Regions from separate parts of the Superficieibacter sp. HKU1 genome, predicted to be linked through region 4. Evidence: predicted binding sites of a transcription regulator. Region 4 holds the regulator's gene; each other region holds the start of a gene.

What was found. Region 4 encodes LexA, which represses DNA repair genes until DNA is damaged. Its sites were predicted from a motif close to TNCTGTATGTACATACAGNA; they were not measured.
Region 1: the regulator LexA is predicted to act here: its motif matches at 2,500-2,519, upstream of dinG (ATP-dependent DNA helicase DinG).
Region 2: the regulator LexA is predicted to act here: its motif matches at 2,374-2,393, upstream of mutH (DNA mismatch repair endonuclease MutH).
Region 3: the regulator LexA is predicted to act here: its motif matches at 2,398-2,417, upstream of umuD (translesion error-prone DNA polymerase V autoproteolytic subunit).

The regions. Positions count from the first base shown of each region.
Region 1 covers NZ_CP119754.1:1,684,896-1,690,499, reverse strand. Annotated here, with positions in the region: gene ybiB (DNA-binding protein YbiB) at 1-311, opposite strand, end outside; gene dinG (ATP-dependent DNA helicase DinG) at 338-2,485, opposite strand; gene P0H77_RS08110 (6-phospho-alpha-glucosidase) at 2,637-3,965, opposite strand; gene P0H77_RS08105 (PTS transporter subunit EIIC) at 3,974-5,581, opposite strand.
Region 2 covers NZ_CP119754.1:3,679,521-3,685,124, forward strand. Annotated here, with positions in the region: gene ptsP (phosphoenolpyruvate--protein phosphotransferase) at 1-1,397, opposite strand, end outside; gene rppH (RNA pyrophosphohydrolase) at 1,410-1,940, opposite strand; gene mutH (DNA mismatch repair endonuclease MutH) at 2,621-3,316, shown strand; gene P0H77_RS17450 (YgdI/YgdR family lipoprotein) at 3,447-3,665, shown strand; gene P0H77_RS17455 (NADP(H)-dependent aldo-keto reductase) at 3,789-4,829, shown strand; gene lplT (lysophospholipid transporter LplT) at 4,986-5,604, opposite strand, start outside.
Region 3 covers NZ_CP119754.1:3,422,227-3,427,830, forward strand. Annotated here, with positions in the region: RNA gene ssrA (transfer-messenger RNA) at 151-514, shown strand; gene P0H77_RS16280 (Y-family DNA polymerase) at 690-1,955, opposite strand; gene umuD (translesion error-prone DNA polymerase V autoproteolytic subunit) at 1,939-2,376, opposite strand; gene P0H77_RS16290 (hypothetical protein) at 2,710-2,991, shown strand; gene P0H77_RS16295 (pyocin knob domain-containing protein) at 3,081-4,232, opposite strand; gene P0H77_RS16300 (DUF1983 domain-containing protein) at 4,299-5,604, opposite strand, start outside.
Region 4 covers NZ_CP119754.1:4,437,660-4,443,263, reverse strand. Annotated here, with positions in the region: gene ubiC (chorismate lyase) at 1-320, shown strand, start outside; gene ubiA (4-hydroxybenzoate octaprenyltransferase) at 295-1,170, shown strand; gene plsB (glycerol-3-phosphate 1-O-acyltransferase PlsB) at 1,286-3,706, opposite strand; gene P0H77_RS21170 (diacylglycerol kinase) at 3,836-4,204, shown strand; gene lexA (transcriptional repressor LexA) at 4,314-4,922, shown strand; gene P0H77_RS21160 (CsbD family protein) at 5,138-5,347, shown strand; gene zur (zinc uptake transcriptional repressor Zur) at 5,427-5,604, opposite strand, start outside.

The DNA of each region.
Region 1 (5,604 bases), 2.1 Mb from region 4:
AGGATCGCCAGCAGCGGCGTCAGGTTGGCCTGTTTTCGCGCCCCGTTGTAGCTCGGAATAACCACCGGCATTGGCTTCGCCACCGGTGGCGTCAGGCGCATCACCTGCTGCTGCATTGCCTGATAGAATCCCTGCATCTCGGCTTCACCCTCGCCCTTGATACGCAGGGCAATCAGAATGCCGCCCATTTCGAGATCGCCCACGTCGCCGTTAAGCATTCGGCTATACAGCTCTCGTGCGGTGTCGAGATCCAAATCGCGGGCGTGATTCTTCCCCCGTCCCACTTCTTTGATGATCTTGCGGTAATCCATCCAACGTCCTCCTGCGGCTCACATCATTAACGTCGTTTGCGACGGGTTGGTTTTGTTTTGGTTTTGTTAACTATAACGTCAGGCACTTCAGGTTGGGAAATCGGAAACACTGGCAGCGCATTCAGCAGCCGCTGACCGTAGTTTTTCGTCAGCAGACGTTTATCATAAATCACCACTTCCCCCCAGCAGCTGTGGCTGCGGATCAAACGCCCCACCTGCTGAATGAGATTGAACGAGGCGCTGGGCAGGCTTTGTACTTCAAACGGATAACGCTTCAGGCTCTTCAGCCACTCGCCTTCGGTGATCACCACCGGACTGTCGATAGGCGGGAAAGCGATTTTATGAATGTGGACCTGGCTTAACAACTCACCTTTGAGATCCAGCCCTTCAGCAAAAGATTGTAGCCCGACCAGGACGCTACGCTCGCCAGCTTCCACCCGCTTGCGGTGCAGCTCCACCAGCCGATAGCGCGGTTGATCGCCCTGCACCAGCAACAGCAGGCGCAGATCGGTAACGTGCTCCAGAAAGCGCTGCATGGCGCGACCGCTGGCAAACAATACCAGCATACCGCGATGCTTTTTACTCTCCAGCTCCCGGCGGAAAAACGCCGCCATTTCAGCCACGTGCTGCGCTTCGTTTTCCATCAGCGGCTCATAGTGCATCTGCGGGATAATAATCTTGCCCTGTTCGACGTGGTTAAAAGGCGAGTCCAGCGCCACAAAGCGGTCGCCCGCCTTCTCTTTGAGTCCGCTCATCTCCTGCAAACGGGAAAAACTGTTAAGCGAACGCAACGTGGCGGAGGTAACGACAATGTGCGGCACGCTGCGCCAGAGCAATTTTTCCAGCTGGTCGCTGACGCGGATGCCAACACAGTGAAAAAACATATGACTCTGCCCTTCGCGGACGTCCCGCGTCGCCCATTTTGACACCGGCGCACCGGAGGCATGCGCCAGCGAGGCCAGACGCCAGAGTTTACTCTGCGCCTCAAACATCCCCAGCGCGCGGTTCATTTGCAGGATCACCCGGTGCAGGCGAACGATATCGTGCGAGCCGGTTTTTTCACCTAGATCGTTGAGAAACGCCTCGGCCAGCCCGCGCAGCAGCTCGGTCAATTTTGCCAGACGCTGACAAATAGCCATGATCTCGTCCGGTAACTCCCCCATCACAAAGCGATGCTCCGCCTCCTGAGTAGCCGGAAGGTATACATTCAGAATCGCATTCAGGGAGGCAATCAGTTCATAAAGCTCTTCGCAATGGGCGTTAAGGCGCTCCGGCGTCGCGAGCGGCGGCAGGGTTTTCGGACGAAACTGTTCAAGGCAGGTCGCGACCAGTTTGGTAAAAAGATCGAGCTGGAGCCGATACCATGGCGCGGTGATTTCAGCGCTCATTTCCAGCGCGTCGCGCGCGACATCGGGCAGGTGATGGCCTTCATCAAGCACCAGCAGCATATTTTTCGCTTCCGGCAGTACCGCTTCACTCTCCATTGCCGCCATCACCAACGCGTGATTGGCCACCACCACCTCCGCGTCCTGGATTTCACGCCGGGCAACAAAAAACGGGCATTCCCGGTAGTAGTGACAGTTTCGGTTCAGGCAGCTGGCTTTGTCAGTACTCAGGCGTCGCCACAGATCGTCACTGATGGCGCGGTCGGTATGATCGCGCAGGCCATCCCATTTATAGCTGTCGAGATCTTTTTTTAGCGTCGCACAATGCTGCTGCTCTTCTTTGTTATTCGGCGTCAGCTCATCATCAAGAAAGGCCAGCAGATCCTGCTGGGTTTCTTCCGTGCTGGCAAGCGCGGTGAGGTTACGCGGGCAAACGTAGCGACCGCGCCCAAATGCCGCCGTGAAGCGCAGCTCAGGAATGATTTTTTTCAGCAGCGGTAAATCTTTGCTGTAGATCTGGTCCTGAAGCGCCACGTTGGCGGTACTGACCACCAGCGTTTTTTGCTCTTCCCTGGCGATGGCGATACCGGGGATCAGGTACGATAAGGTTTTGCCGACGCCCGTCGGCGCTTCAATTGCCAGGTGCCGCCCGTCCTCGCCAGCGAGGGTTTTCGCCACGTCAGCAATCATCTGCCGCTGCGGCGGACGCGGGATAAACTCCGGAATTTGCTGTTGCAGCGCCTTATACCAGGCGGCGATTTGCGCTTTTAGCGCAGGAGTAAGGGCCATCGTAAAACCTGAGATACTGTATAAACAGCCACTATTGTGCCATTTTTCAGTCTGCCGGGGTATGGGTTTTTGGAATTGTGGAAAGTGGCTCGCAAATATTTCACAGGGTTAGACGGGTTCCCCTCTTCCTGACAGAAGAGGGGGAAAGGCGTTAGCGCAGCTCTGGCCAGTAGTCTTTGTTTGCTTCAATCAGCGCATCCAGCACCTGACGTGCTTTTTTCGCATCGACGATCGTGCGGTTAAGCGTTAATGCCTGTAGGGCTTTAGTGTAGGAGCCTTCAAACCACGCCTCAACGGTCAGCCGCTCATAAGCAAACTGTTGCTCAATCAACCCTTTGTAAAAGGTCGGGATTTTCCCTATGCCATACGGACGCGGTCCGTTGCAGCCAATTTCTGCCGTCAGTTCGACCATCACATCGTCATCAAGGTTTTCGACCAGTCCATTATTGGGCAGCATCACAATGAATTTTTTCTTCAGATTGAAGGCGATAGCTTCGGCCAGCTCGACGATCATGTCGCCGTGCGCGTCGTTGTGTACCACGTGTACGTTGCGCGTCGTCCCTTCGGCCACCGCGGTGCGGCACTCTTCAAAGACCCGTTTTTCCCGGCCGTTAATCACTTCATTGGCGCGGGTAAAGTTGGGGTCCAGTCTGGAGAATTTATACTCCGGGTAAAGGTAATATTGCAGATAGGTGTTCGGCAGATAATCCGGGAAATCACGCAGCATATCGGCCACTGCCGCGTAGGTTTCCAGCCAGGATTTATCGCGCTGTTCGGCGTCCACCGGTTTAAAACCGTTGGCGGCAATATAGGCTTTCAGTTCCGGAGCAAGGTCATTGCCGTTTTCATCATACAGATGAGTAAACCAGCCGAAGTGGTTGAGGCCGAAATAGACCGGATCGAAGGTTGCCGGGTCGCGGTTCAGCAGGCGCCCATAAGAGCGCAGCAGGTTAACCGGCTGATCGCAGATATTGAGGATGCGTTTATCTTGCGGAAAACGCTTGTTCAGGGCATCCGCCACAATCGCCGCCGGATTGGTGTAGTTAAGGATCCAGGCTTGCGGCGAACGGGCACGGACTTTCTCGACCAGCGCAATCATGTCGCGAATGGAGCGCATACCGTAGGCAAAGCCACCTGCGCCGCAGGTTTCCTGCCCGATGACGCCGAGGCTTAGCGGGATTTTTTCATCTTTCTCGCGCATCGCATAGCCGCCGGTGCGCATCTGACAGAAGATGAAATCCATATCATTAAACGCGACCTCTTCGTCGGTGGTATAGGTAAATTCCAGTTCCGGATATTCTTCGCTGAATAAGACTTTAGCGTAGTCGCCAATTACCGCCTGGCGTTCGCTATTCACGTCAAACATCACCAGTTTTTTTAAGGGCAGACGCGCCTTGAGTTTGCATAATGCTTTTAATAATCCCGGCGTCCATGTGGAACCCCCACCGACTAATACGATATTAAAATGTGTTTTCATCATCAGTTCTCTTATTGCGTCTGTTGAACGAGTAAATGTTGTTTCACCGCGCTGGCAATACTTTCTACCTGCGGCCCGTAAATAACCTGAATGTCGTTATCCGTCGCGCGAATAAAGCCGCTGGCACCGCTGCGCCTGAGCGCGGCTTCATCGACTTTTTGCATATCGATTATTTTTACCCGCAGGCGGGTGAAGCAGCAGTCAACCTGCTGAATATTGTCCTGACCGCCGAGACCGGCAATAATATGCGCGCTGTGTTCATCCGCCGGTAATTCCCTGGCACTGGCAACCGACGCCGCGCTTTCTTCTTCGCGGCCTGGCGTTTTGACATTGGTGCGTAAAATGATCCACCTAAAAGAGAAGTAGTAGACGGGTGCCCAGATAGCGCCGAGCAGCAGGCTGAACCACCAGTGGGTTTTCGCGCCGCCCAGTACGCCAAAGACCATAAAATCAATCAATCCGCCCTGAATATTACCGATCGTCATCTCAAGCAGTTGCGCACAGGCAAACGACAGTCCGGTCATAAACGCGTGGAAAATAAACAGCAGCGGCGAAACAAAGATAAAGCTGAACTCCAGCGGTTCAGTAATGCCGGTAGTGAATGAGGCCAGCGCACCGGCCATCATTAAGGCTTTTACCCGCTGTTTGTGCTCCGGCTTTGCGCAGCGGTACATCGCCAGCGCGGCGGCGGGCAGACCAAACATCATCACCGGAATTTTGCCCTGCGCCAGAAAACGCGTGGCTTCGCGGGTAATATCCTCACTTAGCGCGCCGGGATGGGCCAGCGCGTAATTAAATATGGAGAGCGCGCCGATGACGCTTTCGTTATTGACATTCACCATGCCGCCGACCGGGGTGAAGCGCACGGTTTCATTAAGAATATGATGCAGGCCGGTGGGAATTAAGATTCGCTCGGTGAAAGCATAAATAAAGGTGCCAAACGCGCCGGATTCACCAATAAATCGTCCCAGATGAATAATGGCACTGGCAATCACCGGCCACACCAGCGACATTAAAACGCCCACCAGCGGCAAAACAATAACGGTAATAATGGGAACAAAGCGGCGGCCACCAAAATAAGCGATGGCCGCCGGGAGTGTAATCGTATAAAAGCGGTTATGCAGAATGACCGTTACCATCCCGGCGATCACCCCGCCGAGGACGCTCATCTGGTAGGAAAAAATACCGAGGGTGTTGGCAAATTCCGCGGAATACATCACCGCCTCGGTCTGGCTATAGCCTTTTGCCATAAAAGCCGCCGTCGACGTCGTCTCTGGCGTTAATCCCTGCGCCAGCAAACTGTAATTAACGCCAACGTGAAAGGTAATAAAACCAATGACCGCCGCCAGCGCCGCCGTGGGTTTTTCATCGCGGGCCAGGCCAATCGCACAGGCAATGGCAAACAGCAGCGGTAGATTGGCGAATAACGCCCCGGCAACCTTGCGGATAAAGCCAATCGCCTGCTGCATCATTTCAGCGTGAATAATGCTTTCACCGACGATTGCCGGATTCTGCAAGGCCGCTGCCAGGCCAAGAAAAATACCGGCGGCAGCGATCACCGAGATCGGCATCATTAATGCCTTACCTAAATCTTGTAAAAACTCACCTGCCCGACTCATATCGCATTCCCTGTAAGGTAGAA
Region 2 (5,604 bases), 760 kb from region 4:
GGTATTTCAGTGCGGTAGAGGCCAATGCCGTCAACGCGGCGGCCCAGCTTCTGCTCGTGTTCGGGACTGAGGCCCGCGTTGAGCATCACCTTCACCCTTTCACCGCTTTTCAGTTCGGCGGGGCGCTCAACGTCATCTTCCGCAATGCGGCTTAGCTCATTTTCTTCATTGATGAGGCGCTGATACTCTTTCAGCAGCACCGGCTCAGGATCGACCAGCAGCTCGCCACGATAGCCGTCGACAATCAGCGTGCGGCGATGCAGCACCGACGGCTGGATATCCGCCCCCATCACCGTAGGGATGCCCAGCGCACGCACGATAATCGCCGCATGAGAGTTGGACGCACCGTCGCGCACCACCACCCCGGCAAGGCGATCCTGCGGCAGTTCAGCCAGAGTTGCGGCCGACAGTTCATCCGCCACCAGCACAAAGCGTTCAGGCCAGGTGTTCGGCCCCTGAACATTATCGTCAAGATGGAACAGCAGACGCTGCCCCAGCGTGCGCAAATCGCCGGCGCGCTCTTTCAGATAACCATCGGTGAGGGCAGCAAACTGCTCGGCAAATTTTTCGACGATCTTTTTGACCGCCCATTCGGCCACGGCACCGCGGTCGACTTCATCAAACAGTTCGCGGCGCAGACGCGCATCGGAAAGCAGATGTGAGTAAAGATCGAAAATCGCCGCCGTCTCTTTCTGCGCACCGGCAGAAAAACGTTTGCTGTAGCGACGAAACTCGTTGGCAGCCTCTTCCAGCGCGCCGGTTAATCGCTCACGCTCGGAAGCGGTATCGAGCGTCGAGGCTTCGTACACCTGCTCCATCAGCGGCAGCGTGGTATCCATCCATGCTTCAGCCACCGCAACGCCCGGCGATGCCGGGAGCGCCCGGATACGCGTCTGACGATACTGCCCAAACAGCGCCGTCAGTTGAGATTGCGACAGGATCGCAGCGATCTGGGTGGCTAGCGTAACAAGGAAAGATTCTTCGCTTTCGTCATACTGGCGCAGCTCACGCTGCTGGACCACCAGTACGCCAAGCAGCTGGCGCCGTTGAATGATCGGCACCCCGAGAAAGGCACGGAAGCGTTCTTCTTTTACCGAAGGAATATATTTAAAGCTGGGGTGTTTTTGCGCATCGGCAAGGTTGATAGGTTCGGCCAGACGCCCAACCAGACCCACGACACCTTCATCAAAGGCAAGCGTAACGGTGCGACCGCGCGGTTTTTTTAAACCGCGCGTCGCCATCAGATAATAACAACGCCGGTCATGATCGGCCAGGTAGACCGAACAGACTTCCGTCTCCATCGCCAGGCAGATATCGGTTACCAGAATATCCAGCGCCTCGCTCAGGCGCGGAGCGCTGGCAACTTTCTCAACGATTTCTCGTAATCGGGTGAGCATAATAAGCGTGGCTTAACCTCTTTTACGTCGCCATGCCGGCGCGGGCTGCGGCTTAGGAGCACTCTCCTGAAGCGACATCACCATGACGGCAAATTCTTTCATCACCCGACGATAGACGTCGCGTTTAAACGAGACTACCTGACGTACCGGATACCAGTAACTGACCCAGCGCCAGCCATCAAACTCTGGCGTGCTGCTGGTGTCCATATTGATATCCGCATCGTTGCCGATTAACTGCAACAGAAACCACTTCTGTTTTTGGCCGATACAAACCGGCTTTGTGTCCCAACGCACCAAACGTTTCGGTAACTTGTAACGCAACCAGTTGCGGGTTGATGCCAGGATCCGCACATCTTTGCGGCTTAGCCCAACCTCTTCAAACAGCTCCCGGTACATCGCCTGCTCGGCTGTCTCTCCTGGGTTAATTCCCCCCTGAGGGAATTGCCAGGAGTGTTGACCAAACCGCCGTGCCCACATGACCTGACCCTGGCGGTTACAGATTACAATACCCACATTCGGGCGGTAGCCATCGTCATCAATCACCGGACTACCTCAAACTCATCTTCAATGTGAATGATTGTTTCACACTCGCCGGAAACGGTAAACCACTCTCTTACAGGAGAATAATCGGATAACGACTGAATAACTCACAAAAATTCTTGAAGTTATAAACAACCGGAAGGTGCAAACGGCCATTTTATTCACTTTTTCTGTGGATAGAGTTGTGAAGAAGTATGGAATTAACGTGGGAAAACCCAGACTACTCCGAATACCGCGATTTTAGCCTGTGGCATTAACTCGCTTATATTCAACAGATTAACCAGCTAACCTGGCATGAGAAAAGCAAAAGTGTGATGTATATCACGCGGACGATCGGCACGCTGATGAAAGATCGAACAGCGTGGGTTTTATCCACAGATTGTGCCAATAAGTTAGTCACTTTTTGTGTAAAAATTCGATTTTCGTCATACGTCAAGGCTGTAAATGGAAACAGTAGTGCGGGTTTTTAACAGTTATCCCATTTTTCTGTGGATAACATGGTGTAAGATCCTGTTCATTGCCAGTGACCAGATTTGGAAAACCTTTTTCTGGAAGCCGTCACCAGAAAAGAGGCGTAAAAAAAACGTCCAGAAATCATAGAGCTGTTGTCGCAAAAAAGAAAAAGCTAAACTCTGTGCACAGTGGGTAACATCACTGTTCATTTTTTAACCAAGGGTGTGATTATGTTTTCTCTCTCGCCGCTGATCGCTCCACCGCAAACGCAAGCGCAGTTATTAACGCAGGCGCAGCGGCTTGCCGGATACTCGCTGGGCGAACTGGCGGCACTGGCGGGGTTGCCTGTTCCGCAGGATCTCAAACGGGATAAAGGCTGGATTGGCGTACTGCTGGAAGTCTGGCTGGGTGCGAGCGCCGGGAGCAAACCGGAACAGGATTTTGCCGCGCTGGGCGTGGAGCTGAAAACCATCCCGATAGACCGTCGCGGGCGTCCACTGGAGACCACCTTTGTTTGTGTCGCCCCTCTGACCGGCAATAGCGGCGTAAGCTGGGAAACCAGCCACGTTCGCCACAAGCTGCAGCGGGTTCTGTGGATCCCGGTTGAAGGTGAGCGCACCATTCCGCTGGCCGAGCGTCGCGTCGGTTCGCCGCTGTTGTGGACGCCAAATGAAGAGGAAGACAGCCAGCTACGAATGGACTGGGAAGAACTGATGGATTTGATCGTGCTCGGCCAGGTAGAGCGCATTACCGCCCGTCACGGCGAGGTGCTACAGCTGCGCCCGAAAGCCGCTAATAGCCGGGCGCTGACGGAAGCCATTGGCGCACGCGGAGAACCGATACTCACTCTGCCACGCGGCTTTTATCTGAAGAAAAATTTTACTGCCGCTCTGCTGGCACGTCATTTTTTACTGACCCGCCAGTGAGGCATAACGATCTGATTTTCTTGATCGGCGTCCATATCCTTATGATTTAAGATTTTACTGCTTTTTTTCTGCCGACCTTTTGCGTTATTACTAGACTGATAACAGTCCTGAACAGATGAGGGGAAAAAAGGTGAAAAAATGGGGAGTATTGATTTCAGCTGTAGGATTAGCCTGCGTGGTATCAGGCTGTAGCAGCGACTATGTCATGGCAACCAAAGATGGTCGAATGATCCTTACCGACGGCAAGCCGGAAGTTGATAATGATACCGGGCTGGTGAGCTACCACGATCAGCAGGGTAATTCGGTACAAATTAACCGCGATGAAATTTCACAAATTATTGAACGTTAATTGCTGAAGGTCAGCCATCCGCTGACCTTTATGATTTTTTACTTTCCCTTTCTCTTTGCCTCTGCCATTTTTATATTCCTTCGTCGGGAAGCACCTGACGTGACTTAAAAAAGGAATTCGGCTATGCACTATCACCGTATCCCCCACAGTTCGCTTGAGATTAGCACCCTGGGGCTGGGCACCATGACGTTTGGTGAACAAAACAGCGAAGCCGACGCCCATGCACAGCTTGATTATGCCGTGAGTCAGGGTATTAACCTGATTGACGTCGCTGAGATGTATCCTGTCCCGCCGCGTCCGGAAACGCAGGGACTGACGGAAACCTACGTCGGCAACTGGCTGGCGAAGCATGGCAGCCGTGAAAAACTGGTTATCGCCTCAAAGGTGAGCGGTCCGAGTCGCAATAGCGACAGCGGTATTCGCCCGAATCAGGCCCTGGATCGTAAAAATATCCGTGAAGCGCTTGATCAGAGCCTGAAGCGCCTGCAAACCGATTATCTCGATTTGTATCAGGTTCACTGGCCGCAGCGCGCCACTAACTGTTTTGGCAAACTCGGCTATAGCTGGACGGATTCCGCGCCGGTGGTTTCCCTGCTGGAGACGCTGGAAGCGCTGACCGAATATCAGCGTGCCGGGAAAATTCGCTACATTGGGGTGTCGAATGAAACCGCGTTTGGCGTAATGCGCTATCTGCATCTGGCCGACAAGCACGATTTGCCACGCATTGTGACCATCCAGAATCCGTATAGCCTGCTGAACCGCAGTTATGAAGTGGGTCTGGCCGAGGTAAGCCAGTTTGAAGGCGTCGAACTGCTGGCCTATTCCTGCCTGGCATTCGGCACGCTGAGCGGCAAGTACCTTAACGGCGCGAAACCTGCGGGCGCGCGGAATACCTTGTTTAGCCGCTTTACCCGCTACAGTGGCGAACAGGCGCAGAAAGCGGTTGCCGCTTATGTGGATATTGCCAGACGCCACGGTCTCGACCCGTCGCAAATGGCACTGGCGTTTGTTCGCCGCCAGCCGTTCGTCGCCAGCACGCTGCTGGGAGCGACGACGATGGAACAGCTCAGGGCCAATGTGGAAAGCCTGCATCTTGAGTTAAGCGAAGACGTACTGGCGGAGATTGAGGCAGTGCATCAGGTGTATACCTATCCGGCACCGTAAGCGTGATATGCCCGGCGGCGCTGCGCTTGCCGGGCCTACAACTGCCTGATAACGCGGCATTACAACCCACTCGCCAGGTCTGAAGAGGTAATATTCCCGGGCCGGATAAGCGCAGCGCCATCCGGCATTGCGCCCACCCTAAGCGTACGCGCCAGTTCACCCTTTGCGGCGTCGCCCCCAAATCCACAGCGCGCTAATCGCCAGCGCAAAGATGGCACCGAACCCAACGCCCACGCCGACAATCGGCACACCCACTTTGACCGCCAGCGAATACAGCCCCAGCATCAACAGCATGGCGCTGTTTTCACCGAGGTTCTGCACCGCGATAGCATTCCCCGCGCCGACGGTTTTCTTGCCGCGCTCCTGCAACAGCGCATTCAGCGGCACCACAAAGAAGCCGCCCATGACACCGATTAACAGCAGCAGCCCATAAGCGGGCAACTGGCTATGCTGAAGAGCAAAAAAGACCACGCCCACGCCAATCAAAATGCCGGCAGGCATACAGCGCGCCACGGTTTCCAGCGTGATCAGCTTCGCCGCCGCGCCAGCGCCAACGACAATACCGACCGCTACCATCGCGTTCAGATAGGTTGGCGTGGCGTTATCCACGATGCCCAGCGCGACCGGCACCCACAGCACCAGCAGGAAACGCAGCGTTACGCCAGCGCCCCAGAACAGGCTGGTACCAACCAGTGAAAAACGCGTTTCCGGGTTAGTCCACAGTACCTGGCAGGCGTTAAAGAAGCTACGGGTCATGGGGGTAAAGCGCCACGAC
Region 3 (5,604 bases), 1.0 Mb from region 4:
TTAAATCCTTTTATCTTTGTTAAATCTGCGCTTATCTCTTTGTAACCTCTACTTTTTGTACACTTATTAAGCAAAAATAAATGCTTATAAACCACGTGACAGAGACTGGCATCAAACGTCACAAATCTGTTATACTCAACGTAACACATTGGGGCTGATTCTGGATTCGACGGGATTTGCGAAACCCAAGGTGCATGCCGAGGGGCGGTTGGCCTCGTAAAAAGCCGCAAAAAAATAGTCGCAAACGACGAAAACTACGCTTTAGCAGCTTAATAACCTGCTAAGAGCCCTCTCTCCCTAGCTTCCGCTCTTAAGACGGGGATCAAAGAGAGGTCAAACCCAAAAGAGATCGCGTGGATGCCTTGCCTGGGGTTGAAGCGTTAAAACTAATCAGGCTAGTCTGGTAGTGGCGTGTCTGTCCGCAGGTGCCTGGCGAATGTAAAGACTGACTAAGCATGTAGTACCGAGGATGTAGGAATTTCGGACGCGGGTTCAACTCCCGCCAGCTCCACCACTTTTGATAGGACTGCACCCGGACAGTGACTTTATAAACAGGCACTTACGGACACTGACCAGACAGTAAGCAGACCGAGAAAAGACAAAAACATGCACGTGAAATGCACGTGCACTTAGATAAACGCCTCATGATTCACGTCTGGGGCGTTTCTATTTGTAACAAATGGTAACTTTTAAACAGCTTTGACAACGGGTAAATCGCTTATGCGCGTTGTATAGCAAGGTGATAACATCTCCCGCTTCATCTTCCAGGCCTGCTGGATGCCCTGCCCGGCAAAATAAAGTGTCCCGCGCCCCTGTTTGTTCAACTTGTCCATCAGCGCCATTAATGCGTCGCTGTCCGCGCGCGGGGCGATATCATCGAACAAGTTCAACTGAGCCACACCCTGACTGAAGAAATCACCAAGCATGATCCCGGCTTTCTGATACCGATGTCCGTCCCGCCAGATGGCATCAAGACAGCGCGTCGCGGCGGCGATGATGTCGCGGGTATCCTGCGTCGGCGTCAGCAGCTTCATGCCCGCGCTGTTCCCGTAATATGGCTGGCTGGCGAATGGCGACGTTTTGACGAACGCTGAAACGTACCGGCAGTACTGATGCTCTTCCCGCAGCTTTTCCGCGGCGCGGGCCGCGTAACTGCATATTGCCTGGCGCATCGCTTCATAGTCAGTAATTTTCTCACCGAAAGAACGGCTGCACACTAGTTCCTGTTTTGCGGGTGCGAACTCTTCAAGCTCCAGACATGGCTCGCCGCGCAGTTCCCGCACCGTGCGTTCCAGGACAACATTGAAATGCTTTCTGATAAAGCGGATGTCAGCATCAGCCAGTTGCAGGACATTTTTGATGCCCATCGCCTCGAGCTTTTTTCCAATGCGCCTACCCACGCCCCACACTTCGTCGATCGGCATAATCGCCATGAGGCGTCGCTGGCGCGCCTCGTTCGACAAATCCACTACACCGCCCGTCTTATGCCATTGCTTCGCCGCATGATTTGCAAGCTTCGCCAGCGTCTTTGTCGGCGCGATGCCGACGCCGACGGTCAGCCTGGTGTTTCGCCTGATGGTCTCGCGGATCTCCTTCCCAAAGTCTTCCAGGTTGCGACAATTCCTGACGCCGGTTAGATCACAAAATGCTTCATCAATGCTATACACCTCGACGCGCGGGCATAGCATTTCCAGCGTATCCATAACCCGCTGGCTCATATCGCCGTAAAGCTCATAGTTGCTGGAGAAAGCGATTACCCGTTCAGGAAACTGCATTTCGCGCAACTGAAACCAGGGCAACCCCATTTTGATTCCCAGCTTTTTGGCTTCCGCGCTGCGCGCAATAACGCATCCATCGTTATTTGACAGCACAACCACCGGACGGCCGGCAAGATCCGGACGCCAGGCAGTTTCGCAGCTCGCGTAAAACGAATTAACATCAACGAGGGCGAACATTTCGATTCAGCGTGTTAATAACAGTGATCACCACGCCGACGATCTTAAGATCTTCGCCGTCATGAATAGGAATTGAGGGATAGGCGGGATTTTCTGCCCTGAGCTGGGCGTAAGGATGGGTGACAAGCCGCTTTACGGTGAATTCGCCGCCAATATTGGCAACGACAATATCGTTATGCTGTGCGTGAAGACTGAAATCCACCAGCAGAAAGGAGCCATCAAGGATACCCGCATTCACCATAGAATCACCAGCCACTTTTAATGCGTAAGTCGATGACGGTCGGGCAATTAAATACGAAACAAGATCTATTCCGCTGTCTATATAATCAGCAGCCGGACTCGGGAAACCTGCGGAAACGACATCATTATAAACTGGGATGCCAGCCGGTTTTATCGGCTGGCTAATTGGTTGGAATTGCATCATATGCCTCCTTCTTATTATTACTGTGTATACATACAGTAGTTTTTAAACAAAAGGAGATCAATACGGCGGCGGCTATTAATTCTCAGCACTGAAGCATGTCACTATGCATAAGTTAACGGTCAGCCATGACCCCGGAAGTGCGTATCAACCTTGTGATTTCGGCAAAGAGAGTTACTCTTAAAATTCCTGCCAGGCTTTCGAGAAATGTCGTTAGTAAAACAGATGTCTGCATGGACATCCTGACAGTCTTAAGTGAAGCCACAGACAGATACCTATCTGCCCAAACTTTTCTTCCTGAGTTCACCGTATTACACCTAATAAGTGGCTGTTATGTATAAAGAAGACAAAAAGCTTACTGACATTATTCTTGGCGAAGCTGTGATTAATATACTGGATTCTGACGCGCCGGTTAGTTTTGAAGCTCTTCTGACTGAACTGGAATCCATGTTGATGGCTGAAAGAATTGCTGAAAGGAAAAAAGCAATCCTTTCGGCCATTAACTTAGTAAAGGCTAATCTGCCAAAAACTGATGCATCAACATCCAGAAGGATGAGTATAGGGAAGGAGATTGTGTTTTTTTCTACATATTTACCCACAAATATACCAGTGTAATAGCCAGCTTTTAACAACTCCCGATTTGCCATGGATGGCTGGAGTATTTTAAAAGTGGATGATTTATTTGGAGTAAGATATCGACGAGTTTACTGCCGGGAATCAAGCTGAGTTTTCAAATCGTTAACGGTGTTTTGCAGGTCGATAATCTGGTCTTCCATCGCCTGCATCGCTAACGTCATTTTTGCCATCATTGCCACGGTGTCCAGGCTAAACGCTTTTGTCGGGTCGAGTTCATCACCTTCTGCCAGCCCTTCACCTTCGACACACTCCGGGCTGACTTCTTTCAGGTCGTTAGCGATGAAGCCCAGTTTAGTGTCCGATTCAGGGATGAGACCATCGCCGCGCGCCTTGAATTTAAAAGTGGCCGTGGCCCACTGCATTAGTTCACCCAGCGCCACCAGTCGAGCTTTTTTCGGCGTGTATTTGATGAGCTTCTTAAGCTGCCGATCCGATGAGGATTGCATAGCAAGGAAGCCGATAGTCGAGCTATCAACGTATAGCCCCATCTTTGCGGTGCTTTCCCACCCGAAAGAATAAAGGTTCCCGGTTACGGCGCTATTTTGTCCTACACCTTTTCGTGACGCGTAACCACGAACGCAATCTATTCGTCCGTTGTTATAAAGTCCGTCGCCGTCGAGTTGAATTGCGTCAAAATTCCCGCCAACCGTAAACGTCATGCTGTTTTCGGTATTAGAGGTGATTTTCGCTTTTCCGTCACGGATATGAATCTGGTTAGGGAAAACGACTTTCCCGGTAAATACCGGGTCGTTGGTAAAGGCCAGCTTTTGCCAGGTCGTCCATGATGCGATCCCGCTGGCGTTTGCGTTGCCAGTCCTGACCCATACATTTTGGTTGTTAAAGGGGAAATATAGCTGAGTGCATCCAGCGAGGCCGTTTGCAGCGTTCTGCATAACCAGAAGGTTACCTGCGACGTATTCAGGGTAATTTCGCGCCGCGGTCGCATTGGCTGAAGCAGGCTGAATCCAGAACCCTTCGTTCCTGCCGTCAACTTCGTTAAGCAGCCGGGTCCCAAGATTACCATTTTGCTTAATGGTCCCGACAGTTGCGGCCATCATTTTTGCCCACGTTGACGCCGCGAACGTGGAACCGTCGGCGCGAGTTAACGTTACGTCGGTCTGAGCGCTGGAAAACATCTTGTCCTGATTCTGTAAATCAAGCTGAGCGAGCTGAAGAATCTTTGTCAGCCCTGCAGCCAGTTCATCGGAAATAGTTGCCATTTTTTATTCCTCAAAAAAGGGAGGCAAGAGCCTCCCGTTAAATGGTTTATTTAACTGAAATATTTATCAGCTTTTCACTACCAGAAAGGTGTAATTCTGAGGAAAGCCGGACGGCCCCACGCCACCGCTGGCACGATAGGTCACTTCATAGTAAACACCCGCGTTAAGGAGCCAGGTTCCTTCTGCAACGTCAAAAACGGTCTGGTTTGAGTTGCTGGCGGATATATGCTTTTCAAAAATATTGGCGGTCCCGCCGTCACCCGCAAAAAGTTGCAGGGTCATATGCGCCTGGCCATACAGGTAAGTAACCGTACTGTTTTCAATCCTGGTCGCTGTGGCTGCCATCATGGGTGCGCTTATCGCAACGATCCTGCGCGGATAAGGCGCGGCTTCGATTTTAGCGATTCCGTTTATGCCTATAGTGAACGACTTAACGACATCCCCTTCCAGCTTCTCCGCATAAACGGTTCCCTTAAACCAGCCGTCATTGGCTTCAATACGGCCCTGAACGGTGCAGGTCTCTTTGATGAGGATATTATTCATCTCGCCGGCATTCGCGTAAACCGTACCGCGAATGGTGACATTGTTCAGTTCAGCATTGCCGTTCTTTGGCAGGTTCCACCCCTGCTGTCCCGAAACAAAGTTTGTGGAGCGCAGCGTGTCACTGATTTTGCCGAAATCGATGCTTAAATCCTGAATCATTGCCGCACGAAGGTATGCGGTCGCACCACTCACAGCAAATGCCAGTACGCGTCCGCCATCTGCATTCGGGTTGTAAATCCCGAACGTGTCAGCATCGATGAGAAACGCGGAGGTGCCTCCGGAGCCATCAATACCCAGCTGAATACCGGCGGCATAGCGGTTACCGTTCGAATCCACCTGGATTTTAACGCCCCACTGCGCCGACAGTTTGCCGGACACATCCGCCAGCGCGGAGGACGTCACCTGGATAGCGGCAGAATTCTCCCCGACGCTGGCCTGCAACGTGTTCATCTGCTGCGTCAGCGCGCCGGTCTCGTTCGCGATAGTCACGTTGACTTCATTGATGGAAGCGGTGATTTTCGTGTCGTTGCTGACAATTTCGGCATGCTGCTCGTAGAAGCTGCGGAACTGTGCAAGCCCGGCCTGAGCTATGGATTCAAATGTCTGGTTCAGCCCTGCCTCTGCGCCCTCAACGCGCGTTTTCAGGTCACTGACAGATTTGGTCGTGGCGGTAATATCCTTGCCCTGCTGCGTTACCTTCGCAATAGTGTCATTAAGCGCCTTCGCTTCAGCCTTTTCACCCAGGCTGGTATTCAGCCCCTGGATACTTTCAGCCTGAGACGTCAGCGTATCGCCATGCTCCTCAACGGCGGTCTTTAACTGAGTGATG
Region 4 (5,604 bases):
GCTACTGGCTGCGGGAAATTGTGCTTTGTGCGGACGAGGTTCCGTGGCTGGTGGGGCGCACCGTTGTGCCGGAATCAACGTTAAACGGTCCTGAGCTGGCGCTGCAAAAACTGGGTAAAACGCCGCTGGGCCGCTATCTGTTTACTTCCTCAACCCTGACCCGTGATTTTATCGAGATCGGGATGAGCGACGATCTGTGGGGACGGCGCTCGCGGCTGCGGCTTAATGGAAAGCCCTTGTTATTGACCGAATTATTTTTACCGGCATCACCGATTTACCAGAAGGAAGAGAGAAATGGAGTGGAGTCTGACGCAGAATAAGCTGTTGGCATATCATCGCCTGATGCGTACCGACAAACCTATTGGCGCGCTGCTGCTGCTGTGGCCGACGCTATGGGCGCTATGGGTGGCGACGCCGGGCCTGCCGCCGCTGTGGATCCTGGCCGTTTTTGTCGCTGGCGTCTGGCTGATGCGCGCGGCGGGCTGTGTGATAAACGATTATGCCGATCGCAAAATTGATGGCCATGTGAAGCGCACGGCAAACCGGCCGTTACCCAGCGGGGCCGTCAGCGGCAAAGAGGCGCGCATATTGTTTGTCGTGCTGGTGCTGTGCTCTTTCCTGCTGGTATTGACGCTGAACCGGATGACCATCCTGCTTTCCGTTGCTGCGCTGCTGCTGGCATGGGTGTATCCATTTATGAAACGCTACACCCATTTGCCGCAGGTAGTACTGGGGGCGGCCTTCGGCTGGTCGATCCCGATGGCGTTCGCCGCCGTCAGCGAAACGCTGCCGCTGAGCTGCTGGCTGATGTTCCTGTGTAATATTCTCTGGGCGGTGGCCTACGATACGCAGTATGCGATGGTCGATCGCGATGACGATCTGAAGATCGGCGTGAAATCAACGGCGATCCTTTTCGGGCAGTACGATCGGTTGATCATTGGACTTTTACAGGTGGCAGTGCTGGCGCTGATGATCGCTATTGGCTGGCTGAACGGGCTGGGCAGCGCATTCTACGCGGCGGTGGCCGTAGCGGGCGCGCTGTTTGTGTATCAGCAGAAGCTGATTATGCAGCGTGAACGTGATGCCTGTTTTAAGGCATTTATGAATAATAACTATGTCGGACTGGCGCTGTTTGTCGGGCTGGCGGTAAGTTACTGGTCGTTCGCATAAACCTGCCGGGTGGCGGCTTCGCCTTACCCGGCCTACGAAAGATAAAATTACAATGGGTTATGACGTTTGGCCTGGATTTGCCGGATGGTGGTATCACCGCTATCCGGCATTTTTATCACTCGCCCTGTGCCGCGCTCTCAATCGTTAACCGCACATCCGAGGTAATTAACTCCGCCAGCATCTGATAAACCTTCATCGTTTCTGCCGGTTCCGCATCCCCGGTATCGCTGATATAGCCTTCATCACGCAGCGTCAGCACCAGAGAGCTAAAGACCGCTTTATCGAAGAACTCCGGCGCGTTGATGCCGTGCAGCACGGACAGACGTTGCGCCACGGTACGGCTCTCTTTCTCCAGCGTGCCACGGTTGATCGACGGATTAGCACTGAGCAGCCAGAAGGTAATGGCATAGCGCTGTAGCGTTTCACGCGCGCCTGCCGCCAGCAGTTGTAGCGTTCGGGCACGGGCCGGGTTGATACGGAACTCCGCGTCCTCACAGGTAATCAGCCCCTGGCGCGCCATTTCTGCCGTCAATGCGTCAATCACCCCCGCCACTTCACTGGTATCCCAGCGCAGGAACAGTTCGGCTTTCAGCATCGGGTAAAGTAGTTCCACATGGTGCAGCAGGGCGTCACGTGAAATCTGCCGATGCTGAGTCACAATGGCGGCAATCAGCGAGGGCAGCATCAGCATATGCGTGATGTTATTGCGGTAATACGTCATCAGGACCGCCTGCTCTCGCGGCAGAACGATGATATCGCCGATGGTATCTTTCTCGACCTGGAACTTATTCATCTGCAGTGCATGCTCGATAAGTTCGTTCGCCGTGGCCACAGGCGCAGTAGAATCCGGCGCATACGGCACATTACGTAACAAATCGAGATAGCAATCCAGCTGCTGCGTCAGTTGCTCACGGGTCAGAGAGCGCTGACGGGAAGCCAACAGCGCGGTACAGCACAGGTTCATGGCGTTCGCCGCGCCTGCATTGTTAATGCGCACCATCAGATCGGCGGCGATGCGGTTAACGGTTGGCGTTAGCCAGGCCGGGCGCACTGCCTCAATTGGATCGATGGATTCACGCCACTCGGGCACATGGTGATTCAGGTAGGTCATCAGCGGCATTGGCTCGCCAAAATTGACGTAGCCCTGACCGAGATTACGCAGCTTGCTCAAACCACGCATCATCTGCAGCAGGTTTTCCTTCTCTTTCGTCGCGCCACGCAGTTCTTTGGCGTAAGTACCCACTTCCATCACGTGCTCATAGCCGATATAAATCGGCACCAGAGTGATGGGGCGTGTCCCGCCGCGCAGCATCGCCTGAATGGTCATCGACAGGGTGCCGGTTTTTGGATCCAGCAGACGGCCAGTACGTGAGCGGCCACCTTCGACAAAATACTCAACGGAATAGCCGCGGCTGAACAGTTCACCGAGATATTCACGGAACACCGTCGAATAGAGCTTGTTACCCTTAAAGGTACGGCGAATAAAGAACGCGCCCAGGCGGCGGAAAATGGGCCCGGCAGGCCAGAAGTTCAGGTTGATGCCCGCGGCAATATGCGGTGGCACCAGACCCTGATGATAGAGCACGTAGGAGAGCAGCATATAGTCCATATGGCTGCGGTGGCAGGGCACGTAGACAATCTCATGACCATCATGCGCCAGCTGCCGCACGCGCTCGGCGTTATGCACGTTAATCCCCTGATACAGACGGTTCCAGGTGAAGCCCAGAATACGGTCAGTCAGGCGGATCATCTCGTAAGAGAAGTTAGCGGCAATCTCTTCCATCAGCGCAATGGCATTCTGCTGCGCTTTTTCATGAGAGATTTTTTTGCTGCGCGCTTCGTCTTCTACTGCCCGGGCAATCGCTTTAGACGCCAGAAGCTTATTAAACAGATCCTGACGAGCGGGCAGACGTGGCCCTACGGCCGCCAGACGCTGACGGGCAAAGTGCATACGCGCAACGCGCGCGAGCTTTTGCGCAATGATCTTATCCGTTCCGTGCTCGTCGGCCATCCGGCGCAGAGAGACCGAGGGGGAGAAACGAACAAAGCTGTCGCGCCCCAGCCAGGAAACGGCAAAAAACTTTTGTATGCCGTTGAGCATGCGCAGCGGCGGGTTAACCTCGCCTTTCTCACGCCCTGGCGAACGTCCAAACATCACCGATACCGGCACCATCTGTACGTCCAGCCCCGGATTGCTGCGGTGCAAGTCCAGATAGTCGTGGAAGAGTTTGATAGACTCTTCTTTCGGCGTGTAATACGTGAATACACGCGGGCCGCCATGTATAAAGACGTAGCGCGGCAGCAGGGTGCCGTCGATCTCCAGCGGCTCCATGGGATCGGGAAGATCGTGCGCCAGGCACTGCGTGCGCAGCGTCAGCAAATCCGCTTTTGAATTGTAAGGCAATACGTACATAATTGGGCGGGAGGTATCCAGGCCCAACTCCTGCGCAGGTTCCGCCGGAATAGACTTGCTCTTTACCAGGACACTTAATGGTAAATTCAGTAATTTGTAGTAAATTCGTGGCCAGCCGGACATAAACGATGTGAAGCCTCTGGTTAATCATGCAAATGCGCTGCAAGGATATCAGAAAGTGAACAGATTTTCTGAGCTTACGCAGGAAGCGCGTTATATCATTGACGCTAATAATGTTAAAAGGTTCTTTTGATGGCCAATAATACCACCGGATTAACCCGGATTATCAACGCAGCGGGTTATTCCTGGAAAGGATTTCGTGCGGCATGGATCAACGAAGCCGCTTTTCGTCAGGAAGGCGTGGCTGCCCTTGTGGCTATCATTATCGCCTGCTGGCTGGATGTCGATCCCATCACCCGCGTGCTGCTGATTGGCTCGGTGCTGCTGGTAATGATCGTAGAAATTTTAAACAGTGCAATTGAAGCCGTCGTGGACCGTATCGGCACGGAAAGACACGAACTTTCAGGCCGTGCCAAAGATATGGGATCGGCGGCAGTACTGCTGGCAATTGTCGTTGCGCTTATCACCTGGGTGACCTTATTGTGGTCGCATTTCCGCTAAAGGTCGCAAAAGTAAAAAAGTCTCTTATTTTTCGTGCCATTGGTGGTTCCAAAATCGCCGTTAACTGTATATACTCACAGCATAACTGTATATACACCCAGGGGGCGGAATGAAAGCGTTAACGGCCAGGCAGCAAGAGGTGTTCGATCTCATTCGGGATCACATCAGCCAGACAGGCATGCCACCGACGCGTGCGGAAATTGCGCAACGTTTGGGGTTCCGTTCCCCAAATGCGGCTGAAGAACATCTTAAAGCGCTGGCGCGTAAAGGGGTGATTGAGATTGTCACCGGCGCATCGCGTGGTATTCGCCTGCTAATGCAGGAAGAAGAAGGCATTCCTCTTATTGGCCGCGTTGCCGCTGGCGAGCCGCTTCTGGCACAGCAGCATATTGAAAGTCACTATCAGGTCGACCCGTCGCTGTTTAAACCCAACGCCGATTTTCTGCTGCGCGTTAGCGGTATGTCGATGAAAGACATCGGTATTATGGACGGCGATTTGCTGGCAGTGCATAAAACGCAGGATGTACGTAACGGCCAGGTTGTCGTCGCGCGTATTGACGAAGAAGTGACTGTTAAGCGTCTGAAGAAACAGGGCAATGTTGTTGAACTGCTGCCTGAGAATAATGAGTTTTCACCTATCGTGGTTGACTTGCGTAAGCAAAACTTCTCTATTGAAGGACTGGCTGTTGGCGTGATCCGCAACGGCGAGTGGCTGTAAATTTGTTCTGATTTCTGCGGTGCTGTCGGTGCCGCAGAGTTCCTTCCTTTTGCCAGACCCTCTCTTAGTGGTAGCGCTTCTCAGGGTTAAATATTCTTAATTCTCCGCAGGGTGCAGCATCCTCATCTACACTTATTCTTACGTTCAGCAGAAAAGACATGCAATCTGGACGACAGAATTCAAATGATTTGTACCCCAACAATGAGGACATAATTATGAATAAAGACGAAGTCGGCGGTAACTGGAAACAGTTCAAAGGTAAAGCGAAAGAACAATGGGGCAAACTGACCGATGACGATATGACCGTCATCGAAGGTAAACGTGACCAGCTGGTAGGTAAAATCCAGGAGCGTTACGGTTACCAGAAAGATCAGGCGGAAACCGAAGTGAAAGACTGGGAAACCCGTCACGATTACCGCTGGTAGTTGTAACCTCAGCTAACGGCTGAGAAGATCCTACCCGAAGGTACATGGAGGTACCACCCCACAAAGAGCCGTGCTGACACTAGCGCGGCTTTTTCTTACTCTGAATACTGTGATCGTGGTGGCAGTCGCCAGGATGACGGCAGGCTTCAACCTCTGCACAGTCTGCACATAACCCGTGCGCTTCAATCACGTTGTGGCGTAAAGCAAATCCCATCCGTGCTGCCAGGGCATGCATAATATCTTCCACGCCATCGGCA